Regions from separate parts of the Geodermatophilus sp. SYSU D00663 genome, predicted to be linked through region 2. Evidence: riboswitches for the same ligand, from Rfam matches in the RefSeq annotation. Region 2 holds a riboswitch; each other region holds the start of a gene.

Region 1 (4,106 bases), on a different contig from region 2:
GGCGACGCCGCCCAGCGCCGAGACCGCACCGAGCCGCACCAGCCGGTCGCGCTGACCGGCGTACTCGCGGCGGAACCCGGCCATCCCGCCGAGGTAGCCCGGCCACTGCGCCACCGAGTTGGTGACGTTGGCCGCCACGGTGCCCAGGCCCAGCCCGACCAGGGTGGGGAAGAGGATCAGCGACCCGCCGCCGGCGATCGAGTTGACCGCCCCCGCGCCCAGGGCCACCGCGGCCGCGATCAGGAGGTCGGCGGCCGTCACGGGGCGCCAGCCTACGGTCGGTGCGTGCGACTCCCCGCCCCGGCGACCTGGCTGGCCGCCGCCCTCGGCGGCTCCGGCGTGCTGCACCTGGTGCGGCCGCGGACGTTCGAGTGGCTGGTGCCGCCCGAGCTCGGCGACGCCCGCGCCTGGGTGCTCGTCAGCGGGGTCGCCGAGGTCGGCACCGCCGCGCTGCTGGCCGCGCCGGCGAGCCGCCGGGCCGGGGGACGGGCCGCGGCCGCGCTCCTGGCGTCGTTCGTGCCGGCCCACCTGCACCACCTCCGCGTGGCGCGCGGGCGGCCGGCGATGCTGGCCGCGGCGGTGGTCCGGCTGCCGCTGCAGGCGCCGATGATCGCCGCGGCGCTGCGGGTGGCCCGAGGGCGCTGAGCGTCAGCGGCCGCGGGCAGACTGCCCGCATGACGGAGGCGTTCCCCGAGGACTGGCAGCGCGCCCTGGTCGTCGCCGCCCACCCCGACGACGTGGAGTACGGCTGCGCGGCCGCCGTCGCGGCGTGGACGGCGGCCGGGCGCGACGTCCGGTACGTGATGGCCACCAGCGGCGAGGCCGGCATCGCCGGGCTGCCGCCGGAGGCCGCCGGGCCGCTGCGCGAGCGCGAGCAGCGGGCCGCGGCCGCGGTGGTCGGCGTGTCGGTGGTCGAGTTCCTCGGCCACCCCGACGGGCGGCTGACCGAGGGGCTGGACCTGCGGCGGGCGGTCGCGGCGGCGATCCGGCGGCACCGCCCCGACCTCGTGGTCACGCTGCACTTCGGCGACACGTGGACGCCGCCGGGCGCCCCGCTCGGCTACTGGAACAGCGCCGACCACCGGGTGCTGGGCCGGGCGGTGGTCGACGCCGTCGGCGACGCGGCCAACGAGTGGATCTTCGCCGAGCTCGCCGACCCGGAGCCCTGGCGCGGGGTGCGCTGGACCGCCGTCTCCACGCCGGTGGGGGTCACGCACACCGTCGACGTGACCGACGTCGTCGACCGGGCGGTGGCCTCGCTGGCCGAGCACCGCCGCTACCTGCAGGCGCTGTCGGCCGACCCGGTCGAGGAGCAGGCACGGCGACAGGTCGACACGGCGACCCCGGTCGTCGACGGCCGGCGGGTGGCCGGCTTCGCGCTGTACGCCGGCTGAGGCGGACGCGGCCCCGGGGTGCGCCCGGGGCCGCGTCCGGGCCGGTCAGGGGTTGAAGCTCACGTGGACGTGGTCCATGTGGTTGGCGGTGGGGGACCCGCGGTCCTCCATCGCCCGCCAGCCGGAGCTCCCGATCACGAAGATCCGCTGCTTCCAGATGACGTAGTCGACGCCCATGCGCGCGGCGTTGTCGAGGACGTACTGGGCGACGGCGTTCCCCTTGGCGGAGTCGGCGTAGACCATGAAGTCCGCGGCGAGCTGCTGGGTGGGGGAGTGCCCGGGGCGGGTGAGCACGGTGGACACCCCGCACTGCTGCACGACCTCGGCGACGACGGGGCGGACGTGCGCCGCCCAGGCGCTGTAGGAGGTCGAGGAGGCGGTCGGCGCGCCGGTGAGGTTCGTGGACACCGCCGCGGGGGCGGCGGGGGCGGCTGCCGGTGCGGCCGCGGGGGCGGCGGGGGCCGCGGGCGCGGGCGCCGCGGCTCCTCCCCGGTCCTGGGACCAGCCGTTCGACCCGTCCCGGCGGGGGCCGTCCCAGTCGGCCTGGGCCACCGACTGGCCGCTGAGGCCGAAGGCGACGGCGAGGGCGCCGGCCGTGAGGGTCCGGCGGATCGTGCGCTTGCTGTTCGAGGGCATGACGAGGAGAGCTCCTGACGTCGGTTCCGCGTGGCGCCGTCCGTGGCTCGGCGGTCACCCGTCGCGTGGGGGGACCTGCGGGACGGGCCGGGACGCGGCCGGGCGGCGGGCGGCTGCTGGAGGGCAGGCCGACGCGAGGCCGGTCGTTTCCGGTCCGTGGAGGCGCGGCGACCGGCGGAGGTGGGCGGGTCGCGGCGCTCGTCGCAGAGTGCGGGGCACGCCGGGGCAGGCGCCGTCGGCGCACCCCGTGGTGGTTCTCCGTTCTCCCGTGGCCGCCTACCGGGTCAGCTGACGGGTTCGGGCGGGGAACTGCGCCCTACCCCCTCCCGGGTCCGGGAGGTGGGACTCACCCCGGTGGTGCGGTGGGTCCCCGGCTCACGGCCACCGCGGTGGCCGCGACTCGGCGGCACCCGGCTCGGTTCCCCCGGTGGAGGACGTGACGACCGGCCGGACGGAGCCACCGTAGGAGCGTCCGCGGGAGCCCGCAGCGCGGACTGAGCAGTTCCGCTGAGGGGGTCCGTAGACTGGTCGGCACGACGGACGAGTCGGCCGGGCGGTCGCGTCGGCGGGGGAGACCCCGTCGCCGAGGAACGTCCGGGCTCCACAGGGCAGGGTGGTCGCTAACGGCGACCCGGGGTGACCCGCGGGACAGTGCCACAGAGAACAGACCGCCAGCAGTCCGCTGCTGGTGAGGGTGAAACGGTGGTGTAAGAGACCACCAGCGCACCGGGTGACCGGTGCGGCTCGGTAAACCCCACCCGGAGCAAGGTCGAGAAGGGGCGGTGGCCGGGCGACCGGACACCGTCCTGCGCAGGCGTTCGAGGGCTGCCCGCCCGAGCCTGCGGGTGGACCGCTCGAGCCCGCCGGCAACGGCGGGCCTAGATGGATGACCGCCCATCGGGAGGCCGCGAGGCGCCCGAGGACAGAACCCGGCGTACAGGCCGACTCGTCCGTCGCCCGCCGTGACCTGCGGGTCTGCGGTCAGGGCGCGGCGCCGGTCCGCGCGGGGTCCGCCGCTCGGCCGGGAACGGGGTCGGCGGCGGCCCTCGGCCGGTCGCCGGAGCCGGGCCAGAGGTGGCTGACGTCGGTCGGTCACGGCGATCGTCGGCCGAGGTCGGCTCGCCCTCTTCCCGGCTGCGGCTGCTGACGACGATCGGCTCCGGGATGATCCGGCTCGCGTCACGCGGCCCCTGCGACCCGGCGGCGTGGACGTCGAGCGGCCGGACGACGAGGCGGCGACCCGTCCCACGGGGCGCTGTGCCGGTCGTCGTCCCTCCTCGTACGCGGCATCCGCTCGGCGCGGTGGTCGACCGGCCCTGGGTGTGGTCCGACCGGTCAGTTCTCCGTGCCGTGTCGGTCCGTACGCCGAACACCGACCCACGGGAGGCCACGCGATGCGGAGACTGACCTTCGCCATGAACCTGAGCCTGGACGGCTACGTCGCCGCGCCCGGCGACGACCTCGGCTGGAGCGTGCCGAGCGACGAGCTGTTCCAGTGGTGGTCCGACCGGGTGGAGGCCACGGGCCTGGCGCTGTACGGGCGCAGACTGTGGGAGACGATGAGCTCCCACTGGCCGACCGCCGACCGGCAGCCCGGCGCCACACCGGCGCAGATCGAGTACGCCCGCCGTTGGCGGGACATGCCGAAGGTGGTGTTCTCCTCGACGGCCAGCGCGGTCGACGGGAACGCCCGCCTGGTCACCGGCGACGCCGTCACCGAGATCACCCGGCTCAAGGCCGGGGACGGCGGTCCCATGGACGTCGGTGGCGCCACCCTCGCCGCGGCGGCCATGCGGGCCGGGCTGATCGACGAGTACGCGCTCGTCACCCACCCGGTCCTGGTGGGCGGCGGCACGCCGTTCTTCCCGGCCCTGGACGACCGGGTGGACCTGGACCTGGTGGAGACCCGGACGTTCCGCGGCGGCGTGCTCCTGACCAGGTACGAGACCAGGCGCTGAACAGCCGGCCCCGGATCGGCAGGCCGACTCGTCCGTCGTCCCCCTCCGCCGATCCGCGCACGACCGGGTCGACGGCGTCCGGTCGTCCGGGCCCGGTCGCGGGTGGCTGCCGGTGTGT
Region 2 (4,106 bases):
GCGCACGCTCGTCGTCGCCGGGGACGGGCCCGACGCCGCCGGCCGGGCGTGGGCGGCCGGCGCCGCCGCGGCCGGCTGGCCGGTGGTCGCCGAGCCGAGCGGCGGGGCGTGGACCGACGGCGCCGTGCGCGGCGGGGCGCTGCTGCTCGGCGTGCCCGGCTGGCTGGACGCGCACCGGCCCGACCGGGTGGTCGTCGTCGGCCGGCCGACGCTGTCCCGGCCGGTGTCCGCGCTGCTGGCCGACCCGCGGGTGCGCGTGGAGACCGTGGTCGCCGGGCCGCGCTGGCCCGACGCCGGCCGCTCCGCCGCGCTGGTCACCCGCGCCGCCCCGCCGGCCGGGCCGCCCTGCGACCCCGGCTGGGCCGCCGCCTGGCGCGCGGCCGCGGACCGGGTGGGCGCCGCCGTCGACGCCGCCCTGGACGCCGCGCGCGGGCTGACCGCCGCCCGGCTGGCCCGCGACGTCGTCGCCGCGCTGCCGCCGGGGGCGCTGCTGGTGCTCGGCTCCTCCACGCCGGTGCGCGACGTCGACCGGCTCGCCGTCCCGCGCGGCGACGTCGCCGTGCTCGCCAACCGCGGCGTCGCCGGCATCGACGGCACGGTGTCCACCGCCGTCGGCGCCGCGCTGGTCCACGGCGGGCCGGCGGTGGCGCTCATGGGCGACCTGACGTTCCTGCACGACCTGCAGGGGCTGCTCACCGGCGAGGGCGAGCCGCGCCCGGACCTCACCGTGGTGGTGCCCGACAACGACGGGGGCGGGATCTTCGCCCAGCTGGAGCCCGGGCGGCCGGCGTACGCCCACGACTACCGGCGGGTGTTCGGCACGCCGCACGGGCGGGACCTGGTCGCCGTCGCGGCGTCCCTGGGGTGGGAGGCGGTGGCGGTGACCACGCCGGAGGAGCTCGCCGCCGCGCTGGCGCGCGGCGGGCCGCGGGTGGTCGTCGCCCGCACCGACCAGCGCGCGGAGGCCGACCTCGCCGTCGCCCTGCGGGAGGCCGCGGGCCGCGCGCTGGCCTGACCGGTCCGAGGAGCGCCGGACGGGGCCCGGGCACGGCCCGGGAGCTCGTCCCAGGCCCTCGTGACGGGCCGGTCCGCCACCCGTTCCCGGTGGCCTTCGTCACGGGACCCGGCGCGGACGCGGCGGGGACGGCACGACCCCGGCAGGGCCCGATCGTGCGCGGCGAGCAGCGGGTTCCGTTACCCGCGCGGTGGTCACGCCGACGTCACGCCGTACCCCACACGCCCCGGCCGAACCGCCGTGTGACCGCCGTCACGACGACAGTCGACATGACGACACGTAACGTTTTGGCTGCGCTCAGCGAACACAGAGCGCGGCGCCGGTCCGCCAAACCCTGCCCACCGGTCGCCCACGTCAACTCCCAGGGCAGGGGTGGGGGACCCACTCTTCCGGCGCGCGACGGCCTACGGGGGCCTGTCGGAGCGCGCCTCGGGGTGAAGCCGCGGACCGCGGCCGGGCACCGATCGCCCGAACCCGACAGCTCACCTCGCCGGCGGTGATCGGGAGATCATCACCATGCCCAAGCACCGCGCACCCCGCTACGTCCGCACCAAGAAGGTCATCGCCAAGGCCCCTGTCGCCGCCGGCGCCGCCGCCGTCGGTCTGGGCGTCCTGAGCTCGCCGGCCTCCGCCTCCACCACCCACGACTGGACCGGCGTCGCCCAGTGCGAGTCCAGCGGCAACTGGAGCATCAACACCGGCAACGGCTACTACGGCGGGCTGCAGTTCAGCCAGTCCACCTGGGCCGCCTTCGGGGGCACCGACCTCGCCCCGCGCGCCGACCTCGCCACCCCGGCCGAGCAGGTCCAGATCGCCGAGGCCGTCCTGGCCGGCCAGGGCGTCGGCGCCTGGCCGACCTGCGGCAAGTACCTGACCGACGGCACCACCGCGGCCGCCGCCGAGGCGCCGGCCGCTCCCGCCGAGCAGGCCGCCCCGGCCGCCGAGGCCCCGGCCGCTCCGGCCGAGCAGCCGGCCGCCGAGCAGGCCGCCCCGGCCGAGCAGGCCGAGGTCACCACCGAGGAGTACACCGTCCGCTGGCGGGACACGGTGGCGAAGATCGCCGCCGCCCACGGCCAGAGCTGGCGGGAGCTCTACGAGCGCAACGTCGACGTCATCGGCGGCAACCCGAACCGGATCTATCCCGGTCAGGTGCTGGCGCTCAGCGGCTCGACCGCCGCCCCGGCCGAGGCCGCTCCGGCTCCCGCCGCCGAGGCCGCCCCGGCCCCGGTCGCCGCCGCCGGCGAGGCGGCGCCCGCCGCCACCCCGCCGATCGCCGAGGCCGCCCCGCAGGTCGCGCAGGCCTCGGTCGTCGCCGAGATCACGAACACCGCCGGCGCGATCCACGAGGCCGTGCAGGCGGCGGCGAACGCCGTCGTCAGCAACGTCCCGGGCGCCGCGGACATCACCCTCGGCGGCACGCGGGCCAGCGCGGTCGACCCGGACGGCCACCCCTCCGGCAAGGCGCTGGACTACATGGTCATGTCCGACGCCGCCCTCGGCGACGCGATCGCCCAGTACCACGTCGACCACTGGGACGAGCTCGGCGTCGAGTACGTCATCTGGCAGCAGCGCATCCTGACCTCGCCCGACGGCGCCTGGAAGGCGATGGAGGACCGCGGCGGCGCGACCGCCAACCACATGGACCACGTGCACGTGAACTACGTGGGCTGACCTCCGCCTCACCCGACGAGGGCCCCGACCGCGCGCCGCGGCCGGGGCCCTCGTCGTTCCCGGGGCAGGACGGCGGCCGGCCGGGAGCGGGCCGGCTCAGCCCTCGAGCGCGGCCTGGAAGGCGGCGAACTTCGACTGGGTCTCGGCGAGCTCGGCCGCCGGGTCGGAGCCGGCGACGATGCCGCAGCCGGCGAACAGCCGGGCCGAGCACGGGTCGTCGTCGACCAGCTGCGCGCAGCGGAGGGCCAGCCCGAACTCGCCGTCCCCTCGGGCGTCGAGCCAGCCCACCGGCCCGGCGTAGCGGCCGCGGTCCATGCCCTCCAGCTCGGCGATGACCCCGGCGGCGGCCTCGGGCGGGGTGCCGCAGACGGCGGCGGTGGGGTGCACGGCGTCGACCAGCTCCAGCAGCCCGGCGCGGCCGCGGGCGCCCGAGCGGCGCTGGGTGCCGACGACGTCGGTGGCCAGGTGCCGCACGTTGGGCAGCGTGAGCAGCGAGGGCTGCTCCGGCACCGACAGCGCGGTGCAGAACGGGTCGAGCGCCCGCACGAGCGAGTCGACGGCGAGGGCGTGCTCGGCGCGGTCCTTGGCGCTGGCCAGCAGGCCGGCCGCGAGCCGCTCGTCCTCGGCGCCCGCGCCGCGCGGGGCGGTGCCGGCCAGCACCCGCGCCGACAGCTGCCGGCCGGTGCGGCGCAGCAGCAGCTCGGGGGTGGCGCCGAGCAGCCCGTCGACGGCGAAGGTCCAGCAGTCGGGGAAGCGGGTGGCCAGCCGGTCGAGCAGGCGGCGGGGGTCCAGCGGCACGTCGGCGGTGACCAGCAGGTCGCGCGCGAGCACCACCTTGGCGAGGTCACCGGCGCCGATGCGGCCGATCGCGGCGGACACCGCGCCGCACCACGAGGCGGGGTCGAGCGCGCCGTCGGCGTAGCGCAGCCGCCCCGGCGCGGGGGTCAGCGGCTCGCGGGCCGCCGCCAGCACGTCGCCCGGGTCGGCGTCGCCGGTCGTGGTCACCCAGGCGACGCCGTCGCGGCGGCCGACGACGACCTCGGGGACGACGAACACCGACGTCTCCCGCGCGGGGTCGAACGCGACGCTCGCGAACACGACCGGCCCGGAGCCGGGCACGCCCACCTCGTCGTCGACGGCGAGGGCGGCGCTGCGGTCGGCCCACCAGGCGGCGGCCTCGGCCAGCGCGCCGGGACCGGAGACCTCGAGGCGGTCCGCCTCGCCCCAGCCGACCAGGCCCTCGCCGCGGCGCACCCAGGACAGCGCGCCCCCGCGCGGCAGCAGCGCCAGCAGGCCGGGGGAGTCGGGCAGCGCGACCGTGGTCACGGCGGGCGCGGCGGCGTCCGGGGTGGTCACCGCCGCTGCCGTCACGTCCCCCAGCGTAGGCAGCCGGTAGCGTCGTCCGCCGTGGCAGACCGGC
Region 3 (4,106 bases), on a different contig from region 2:
CGCCAGGTCCACGACGACGGCGACCTGCGGCCTGTGCCCCCGCAGCGTCGGCAGGGACCCGGCGGCCAGGGCGTTGTCGGCGACCTGCACCAGCGCGTCGCCGAGGCGCTGGGCGCGGCTGCGCTCATCGCCGGCGGGGCGGTCGGCCTGCACGTGCGCCTCCAGTGCCGTCTGCAGCCTCTCCCCGCCCACGGCGTCCAGGTGCCCGCGGATGGTGAGGGAGCCGTCGGCGTGCCGGGCCAGCGTCAACGACCGCCCCTCGGTGGGGTCGGGCTCCGGGCCGTCCGGGTCGAGGGCGTTGCAGTAGTGCTGCACCACCGCGACGAGGTCGGCGTGCGGCTGCTCGATCGCCACGCCGGTGAACGCCGCGTCGATCACCGCCAGGTCCACGCCCTGCTCGACGGCGGAGGCCAGCCGCTCGGGAGTCACCGCCTCGGCCGCCTTCGCCATCTGCTCCGACGTCGCCAGTCCGGCGTCGTGTGCCTCGGCCAGCGCCGGGAGGTGCTCCAGCGCCCGCCCGGTGCGCACCAGCCGCGCGGCGGCGGCACCGGAGAGCCGGCAGTGCCCGCGCAGCCACGACGCCATCGACGTCAGGCCGTCCCGCTCCGGCGCCTGGGACAGCTCCGCGGCCCGGACCGCGCGGGCCAGCCGGGCGTCGATCCGGTTGCGCTCGGCGACCAGCGCGGCGACGTCGTCGAGGACGTCACCGCTCCCCGGCTCTTTCGCAGCACGAATCCCCAGGTCAGGTGCCTGACAGTGGCGGCTGACCGCCGACGACACCCGCCACCACGGCGGCCGCCGCGTGGCCGGTCCGGACGGCGTCCAGCACGGGCACGCCCGCGCGCCAGCCGGTCAGCAGCCCGGCCGCGAACGCGTCCCCGCAGCCTGTCGTGTCGCGCGGTCCGCCCGCCGGCAGCGGCTCCACCGGGACCTCCACCGTGCCCGCCGCTGTGACGACCCGGGTCGGCCGGGCGCCGGCGTGCACCAGCACCAGCGGCGGCGCCCAGGCGGGCAGGGCGCCGTCCAGGCCCAGGGCCGTGGCCTCCGCGGCGTTGCAGCAGAGCACGTCCGGACGCAGCCCGGCGATCAGCTCCACGTAGCCATCGGCACCGTGTCGCTCGATCCGGGCGGCCGCGGCGACGTCCGCGCTCACCGGCACGCCGAGGTCGTGCGCCGTGCCGGCCGCGGCCCGCACCGCATCGGGGAAGCGCAGCAGGTCGTAGCCGTCGAGGTGGACGACGGCGGCGCCGGCGAACCACTCCGGCCGGACGTCGGCCGGCTCCAGGCCGCCCTCGCCGCGGTCGGTCAGCACCGTGCGCTCGCCGTCGGGGTGCACGAGCACCGTCGACAGCGGCGCGCGCCCGCGGCGGACCACCGCGAGCTCGACGCCCCTCCGAGCGAGACCGGCCAGCAGCCCGTCGGCCAGCGGGTCGGCGCCGGCCCAGCCCGCGAACCGCGCCGGCGCACCCAGGCGGGCCACGCCGGCGGTGACGTTGGCGGGGGCGCCGCCGGCCGTCGTCGTCCGCTCGACCCGCTGCTGGCCGCCGGCCACCAGCGGCGCGGACAGCTCGAGCAGCTGGTCGGCGACGAGCTTGCCCACCGCCACCACCGGCCCGGGGCCGGCCGGCCGCGGCCAGGCGGGATCGCCGGCGGACACCACCCGAGGACGGGTCGGTGCCCCCGGCCGGGTGAGCCGGCCGGGGACACCGTTCCGCGCGTCAGGCGACGCGGCGCGCGCCCACGTACTCCGGCATCGAGTCCAGGCTCACGACGGCCACCGGCTTGCCGGCGGTCGAGGCGTGGACCATCTGGCCGTTGCCGATGTACATGCCCACGTGCGACACGGGGCTGTAGAAGAACACCAGGTCGCCCGGCTGCAGGTCGGCCTTCGCCACCGGGGTGCCGAACGTCGACTGGGCCTTCGAGGTGCGCGGGATCGAGACGCCCGCCGCCTGGTAGCTGTAGCTGGTCAGGCCCGAGCAGTCGAACGAGTTCGGGCCGGTGGCGCCGTACACGTACGGGTCACCGACCTGGGCCAGGGCGGTGTCGACGGCGGTCTGGGCCGCGCCGTTGGGAGCGGCCGCGGGTGCGGCGGCGACCGTCGCGGTACCCCCGTCGCCCGCGGCGGCCGACGCCGGGAGAGGTGAGAGGGCGATGCCGGCTCCGGCGATGGCCGCGACGGCGATGCCGCGGAACGAACGACGGGCGGTGGACGTGCGTGCAGTCGTCATCGACGACGGTTCTCCTGTTCTCCGCGACCGCCTACCGGGTTAGCTGACGGGTTCGGGCGGAGGAGTCGCCCGGCGCGACGGAGCGCGCTTCACCCCAGTGCTCACGTGGGTCCCCGGTCCGGGCGCCGGCCGGCTGCCGGCCGCCTGGTTCGGCGTGTCCGGCGGGTGTCACACGGGAGGTGACTGAGGGCCGGCCGGACCGCGACGACGGTAGGGAGGGGTGTTGCAGCGTTCAACCGGATCGCATCCGCGCCACGCCCGGACGCGAGCCGCGGACTTGACGCGGGCCGCGGATCCGAATCGCCCGTCCCACCAGCGCAGGAGCCGTTCCCTCCGCCGCTCGACCTCCGACACGCAGGCGCCGACACGCCGGGGCGGACGAGAAAGGGCGCAGCGGTGCGTCCGCACAGCGCGTCAGCGGCCCACCACGACGGGAGCGGGGAAGCCACGGGGATCGCGACGGTTGCGCCGCCCGTTGACGGGGCACCGGAACCAGCAGTCGAGAGGAGGGAGTCCCCCCATGGGCATGATGAGGAACCTGATCGCCTCGGGCGTCGCCGCCAAGGTCGTCCAGGAGCTCCGGAAGCCGCAGAACCAGGCCAAGATCAAGCAGTTCATCCGCGACTTCCAGGCCAAGAACGCGAAGGGCGGCAAGGGTCAGGCCGGTCGCGGCTACTGACCTGCGAGCGCGACCGCGGCCCCCGTCCCCCACCCGGGACGGGGGCCGCGGCGTGTCCGGGGGGACCGGCGAGGCGACCGGGGCACTTCGTGACCGTCCCGCTACGACGCCGTGCCAGACGTCCCGGGGAGCACCGTCCAGCCGTGGCACGCTCCCGCGGTTCCTCCCGCGACGGCGGTGCGACTGCACCCGCCGCGGGTCCCTCCAGCACGACGGGGTGTCCCCATGACCCAACCGCCGCCCGGCCAGCCCTGGCAGCCGCCGCAGGGCCCCCTGCCCGGCTTCCTGCCCCCGCCTCCGGAGAAGAAGGAGACGCCGGTCTACCTGCGTCCCTGGTTCGCCGTCCTCGCGCTGGTCCTCGTCGTCGCAACCGTCGGCGCCGCGCTCGGCGGTGGCGACGACGAGACGGCGACCGCCGCCGCGAGCACCACGACGGTCACCGAGACCGTGACGGCGACCTCCAGCCCCCAGCCGGCCGTCCCGCCCGTCTCCAGCGCACCGCCGCCGGCCGTCGTGCCGAGCACCAGCGCCGCCCCGAGCACCCCGGCCCCGACCACGCCGGCCGCGCCGGTGGTCGACTTCGCCATGCCGTCGGTGGTCGGGATGACCCTGCAGGACGCCCAGGACCTGATCCAGGCCAACGGCGTCTTCCTCAGCCTGTCCCACGACCTGCTCGGCACCCGCAACCAGGTGCTCGACGCCAACTGGAGGGTCTGCACGCAGAACGTCCCGGCCGGCCAGCGGGTCACCGGCGCGGCGGAGGGGACGATCGACCTCGGCGTCGTGAAGCTCGAGGAGAGCTGCCCCTGACCACCCGTCGCGGGGCGGACGCCGACCGCCCGAGCCGTGTCCGGGGCGGCGGGCCGGGTACCCCGTGCCCCGACCGGGGTGAGCCCAGCCGTCCGGTCGGAGCACGGCTGAGGAGGTCCGCGATGACCCAGGGTCCGCCGAACGGCGGCTCGGACGGCCGCACCGACGACCACGTGCTGCCCGGTGAGCACCCCGACGAGAACGGCGTCGCCGACGACGCTCCCGAGCAGGGACCCCGCGCTGCCCAGGGACCCATGGGCAGCGGGGACCGCCCCGGCTTCCCCGGCGCCGCCGAGGGCACCGGGATGGGCCAGGCGGAGGACTGACCGGCGCGCGCCCGCGCTCCGGCTCCACCGTGGGGCGGAGCACGGGCACGCTCCGCCCTA
Region 4 (4,106 bases), on a different contig from region 2:
GAGGCCCACCTCCTCGGCCTTCTTCGCGATGGTGACGACGGCCTTGATCCGCTCCGCCTCGCTCGGCGTCCGCCCCGTCGTCGGGTCGGTCGTGACGTCGCTGACCGTGAAGACCCCGAACTGCATCTCGTGCTCCATGTGGTTGAGAGTGCAACTACTGTACCCGGCCCAACGACCCGCCCCCGCCGGGCATTCCCGACGCCTCCGTGACCGTACTGAGACCTCTCGACCGCGCTCGGTGACCGGCCCGGCACGTCCGGGCGCGACCGGTCCGGACGCCCCGCGCGCGTCCGTGTCGACCCGTCCGGCCGCACCCGGCGGGTGGAACTCTGTGATCACCCCCGACCGGCGCGCCGGTGGGGGGCCGGATCGGACGGCGCACCGAGGGGGAACCGGGATGTCGCTGCGGGGACGGGGAGCTGCTCCCGACGGGACCGGGGACGGCACCGCGGAGCCGCCTCCGGGACGTGGGCTCGACGGCCTGCTGGGCACCGGGCCGGTGTTCACCGGGGCGGTCCGCGGCTACGACCGCGTGCAGGTGGACGACTACGTCGCCTGGGCCGAGACCGAGCTGCTGGTCCTGCGCCGGGAGAACGAGCACCTGCTCAGCCGCTACGCCGCCGCCTCGGCCAAGCTGCAGAACGCCCGCCGGCGGCTGGCCCAGCTGGTCCGCGAGCGGCAGAGCCTGCCCGGCCCCGAGGACGCGGCCGCGATCGTGCGGCGGGCCGAGGAGGAGGCCGCCGCGCTGACGGCCGCCGCCGAGGAGGAGGCCGGGCGGATCCGCGCCGAGGCGCTCGCCGAGGCGCAGGCCCGGCTGTCCGGGGTGGCCGAGATGCGCGAGGCGGTGCTCGCCGCCCGCGAGCAGACCCGCAGCGAGGCCGCCGCCGTCCTCGAGGCCGCGCGCCGCGAGGCGGCCCGGCTGGAGGAGGCGGCCGCCGCGGAGCGCGAGCGGCGGGACCGCGAGGCCGCCGCGGCACGGGCGCGGGCCGACGCCGAGGCGCTCGAGCGCCGGCACGCCGTCGAGGCCGAGCTCGAGCCCCTGCGCGACGAGCGCGACCGGGCGCGCGACTGGCTGCGCCTGCTGACCGGGCAGCTGGACGAGGCGCTCGCCGTCGTCACCGGCGTCGTGCCCGACGACGTCCCCGCCCTCGGCGACAAGCGGGGGCTGGCCCGACTGGAGGAGTCCGCCGGTGGACTCCGGGCGGAGTCGCGTCCGGCGTCGTCCGGGACGGACGTGTCCGACGTGACACCGCTGCACGGGCCCGGCCGGCCCGAGGTGGCCGCGGCCTCCTGACCAGCGGCGACGCGGGGGCGGGTTCCGGGACGAGGGGGTCCGCCCCACCCGTCACGGCCGCACCTCCGGCCCCGGCGGTTGTCACGAACCGGTAACGACCGTACGGTGGCTGGCGTCCGGCTGGTCGTCAGGTCCCCGTCCTGGGGAGCCCGGCCGGACGCCGCCGAGTCGTGTCCGCGCCCGTGGACGCGAGCCGGGGACCCACCGCAGTACTGGGGTGAATCGCGCCCGCCGAGCTCCGGCCCGGCGCGCGTAGGGCTCCTTCCCGCCCGAACCCGTCAGCTAACTCGGTAGGCGGCTCACGGAAGAAACGGAGAGTCCCCGCATGCCCCGCCTCCGGGCCGAAGCGGCCCGCAGGTGCAGCTGCCCGCGCGCACACCGCGCTCCCGCGTCCGCCTGACGCCGGCCGCCCCTGCCCTGCCGCTCCCTGCGACGACGTCGCCGGGGACCCCGTAGTCCGCGACACCCGTAGCCCCGCGCCGCACGCGCATGCCCGAGGTCCGCCTCCGGGCCCGCTGCCGCGCGCACTCTCCCTCGGAGCCCTCACCCCCTCATGTCCCGCCACGTCCCGAACACGCCTGCCGACGCCCCCGCGACCGTCGAGCTCGCCACCGCCGACACCCCCGACACCGCCGCCGAGACCACGGCCGGCACCGCCACCCGCGAGCTGCCCGCGGTCGCGGACGCCGCCGAGGCCCCCGCCCGCCGGCGCCTGTTCCGCCGCGGCGGCCCGCCGCTGGGCCCGCGCCGCCCGGCCCTCCTGCTCGGCGCCGCCGCCGCCGGCGCGCTGATCGTCGGCGTCGTCTCCACCAGCGGCCCCGCCGCCTCCGCCGGTACCGACACCGCCGGCACCGCGGTCAGCGTCGCCGACGAGCTGGGCATCCCCGAGCAGCAGGCCGCGACCGCCCCCGACCTGACGTCGCTGGCCGACATCGCCGCCTCGCGCGCCGAGCGCAGCGCGCAGGAGGCCGGTGCCGCCCACGCGCAGCTCGCCGCCGAGCAGGCCGAGCGCGACCGCCAGGCCGCCGAGGCCGAGGCCGCCCGCGTCGCCGCCGAGCAGGAGGCCGCCCGCGTCGCCGCGGAGCAGGAGGCCGCCCGCCAGGCCGCCGAGGCGCAGGCCGCCGCCGAGGCCGCCGCCGCGCAGCAGGCCGCCGAGGAGCAGGCCGCCGAGGAGGCCGCGCCCGCCGCGCCCTCCGGCTCCTTCAAGGACTACGCGCTGAGCAAGGTCGGCAGCGGCGAGCAGTTCTCCTGCCTGGAGAAGCTGTGGGGCAAGGAGAGCGGCTGGAACCCCAACGCCCAGAACCCCACCAGCACCGCCTACGGCATCCCGCAGTTCCTGGACTCCACCTGGGCCAGCACCGGGATCGCCAAGACCTCCGACGGCTACCGCCAGATCGACGCCGGCCTGATCTACATCGAGGAGCGCTACGGCTCGCCGTGCGACGCCTGGGCGCACAGCCAGGCCACCGGCTGGTACTGATCGACACGTGATCCATCGAGGGCCGGCCACCCGGGTGGTGCCCGCGGGGTTCGTCCGCGCGCACACCCAGGTGCGCCGGCCCTCGCTCGTCCCCGAGGTGCGGCTGCACGTCGCCGACGACGTCGTCGCCCTGTGGGAGGCGATGGAGACCGCGGCCGGCGGGGCGGGCGGGGAGCCGCCGTTCTGGGCCGCCGCCTGGCCCGGCGGGCAGGCGCTGGCCCGCCACCTGCTCGACGAGCCCGCCACCGTCACCGGCCGCACGGTGCTCGACCTCGGGTCGGGCAGCGGCCTGGTGGCCGTCGCCGCCGTCCTCGCCGGTGCCCGGTGGGTGCTGGCCAGCGACGTCGACCCGTTCTCCCGGACGGCGGTCGGCGTCAACGCCGGCCTCAACGGCGTCGCGGGCATCAGCGTCACCGGCGACGTGCTGGACCGCGAGCCGCCCGCCGTCGACGTCGTCGTCGCCGGGGACGTCTGCTACGACCGGGAGATGACCGGGCGGGTGCTGCCCTTCCTCGACCGGGCGCGGGCCCGCGGCTGCGAGGTGCTCGTCGGCGACCCCGGCCGCCCGTACCTCCCGCACGAGCGGCTGGAGTCGGCCGCGGTGTACGAGGTCCCCGAGACGGAGGGGCCCGGGCTGCGCCGGACGACGGTGTGGCGGCTGCCCTGAGCGCCGCCGGATACGGTCGCCGCGTGCGCCCCTACGCCTTCACCGGTACCGCCGTCGTCACCGGGGCGGCCAGCGGCATCGGCGCCGCGCTCGCCCCGCGGCTGGCCGCCCGCGGCAACGACCTCGTGCTGCTCGACCGCGACGCCGAGCGGCTCGAGGGCGTCGCGGCGGCGGTGCGCGCGGCCTCCCCGGGCCGGTCGGTGGCCACCGTCGTCGCCGACCTCGCCGACGCCGGGCAACTGCGCGCGGCCGCCGACCGGGTCGTCGCGGACCACCCGGGGACGACGCTGCTGGTCAACAACGCCGGCGTCGCGCTGGGCGGGCGGTTCGACCAGGTGACCCTCGAGGAGTTCGAGTGGGTCGTGGACGTCAACTTCCGCGCCACCGTCCGGCTCACCCACGCGCTGCTGCCGACGCTCCAGGCGCACCCCGGGTCGCACCTGGTGAACGTCTCCAGCCTGTTCGGGCTCATGGCGCCGGCCGGGCAGGCGGCGTACGCGTCGAGCAAGTTCGCCGTCCGCGGGTTCACCGAGGCGCTGCGGCACGAGCTGGCCGGGGACGGCGTCGGCGTGACCAGCGTGCACCCCGGCGGCATCGCCACCCGCATCGCCGAGACCGCCCGCGTCGCCAGTGGCGCGGACCCGGCGGAGGCCGAGCGGGGCAAG

The links. Region 2 has a riboswitch for cyclic di-AMP ahead of ACI79Z_RS01135 (transglycosylase family protein). Riboswitches for the same ligand answer to the same signal wherever they lie in the genome.
Region 1: linked by a shared signal. The riboswitch ahead of ACI79Z_RS11455 (hypothetical protein) and the one ahead of ACI79Z_RS01135 (transglycosylase family protein) in region 2 are both predicted to bind cyclic di-AMP.
Region 3: linked by a shared signal. The riboswitch ahead of ACI79Z_RS04760 (C40 family peptidase) and the one ahead of ACI79Z_RS01135 (transglycosylase family protein) in region 2 are both predicted to bind cyclic di-AMP.
Region 4: linked by a shared signal. The riboswitch ahead of ACI79Z_RS15165 (aggregation-promoting factor C-terminal-like domain-containing protein) and the one ahead of ACI79Z_RS01135 (transglycosylase family protein) in region 2 are both predicted to bind cyclic di-AMP.

Annotation. Positions count from the first base shown of each region.
Region 1 covers NZ_JBJGZT010000012.1:90,191-94,296, forward strand. The annotation lists gene ACI79Z_RS11440 (sulfite exporter TauE/SafE family protein) at 1-261, opposite strand, end outside; gene ACI79Z_RS11445 (DoxX family protein) at 286-645, shown strand; gene ACI79Z_RS11450 (PIG-L deacetylase family protein) at 675-1,394, shown strand; gene ACI79Z_RS11455 (hypothetical protein) at 1,440-2,030, opposite strand; cyclic di-AMP (ydaO/yuaA leader) riboswitch at 2,289-2,446, opposite strand; RNA gene rnpB (RNase P RNA component class A) at 2,572-2,983, shown strand; gene ACI79Z_RS11465 (dihydrofolate reductase family protein) at 3,425-3,988, shown strand.
Region 2 covers NZ_JBJGZT010000001.1:224,200-228,305, reverse strand. The annotation lists gene menD (2-succinyl-5-enolpyruvyl-6-hydroxy-3-cyclohexene-1-carboxylic-acid synthase) at 1-1,015, shown strand, start outside; cyclic di-AMP (ydaO/yuaA leader) riboswitch at 1,358-1,527, shown strand; gene ACI79Z_RS01135 (transglycosylase family protein) at 1,532-2,686, shown strand; gene ACI79Z_RS01130 (isochorismate synthase) at 2,783-4,057, opposite strand; gene ACI79Z_RS01125 (demethylmenaquinone methyltransferase) at 4,094-4,106, shown strand, end outside.
Region 3 covers NZ_JBJGZT010000004.1:101,371-105,476, reverse strand. The annotation lists gene ACI79Z_RS04770 (DUF222 domain-containing protein) at 1-780, opposite strand, end outside; gene ACI79Z_RS04765 (carbohydrate kinase family protein) at 743-1,657, opposite strand; gene ACI79Z_RS04760 (C40 family peptidase) at 1,719-2,231, opposite strand; cyclic di-AMP (ydaO/yuaA leader) riboswitch at 2,265-2,349, opposite strand; gene ACI79Z_RS04755 (hypothetical protein) at 2,752-2,910, shown strand; gene ACI79Z_RS04750 (PASTA domain-containing protein) at 3,136-3,720, shown strand; gene ACI79Z_RS04745 (hypothetical protein) at 3,843-4,046, shown strand; gene ACI79Z_RS04740 (fumarylacetoacetate hydrolase family protein) at 4,104-4,106, opposite strand, start outside.
Region 4 covers NZ_JBJGZT010000018.1:72,232-76,337, reverse strand. The annotation lists gene ACI79Z_RS15175 (LLM class flavin-dependent oxidoreductase) at 1-138, opposite strand, end outside; gene ACI79Z_RS15170 (hypothetical protein) at 398-1,294, shown strand; cyclic di-AMP (ydaO/yuaA leader) riboswitch at 1,446-1,606, shown strand; gene ACI79Z_RS15165 (aggregation-promoting factor C-terminal-like domain-containing protein) at 1,848-2,774, shown strand; gene ACI79Z_RS15160 (class I SAM-dependent methyltransferase) at 2,782-3,441, shown strand; gene ACI79Z_RS15155 (SDR family NAD(P)-dependent oxidoreductase) at 3,465-4,106, shown strand, end outside.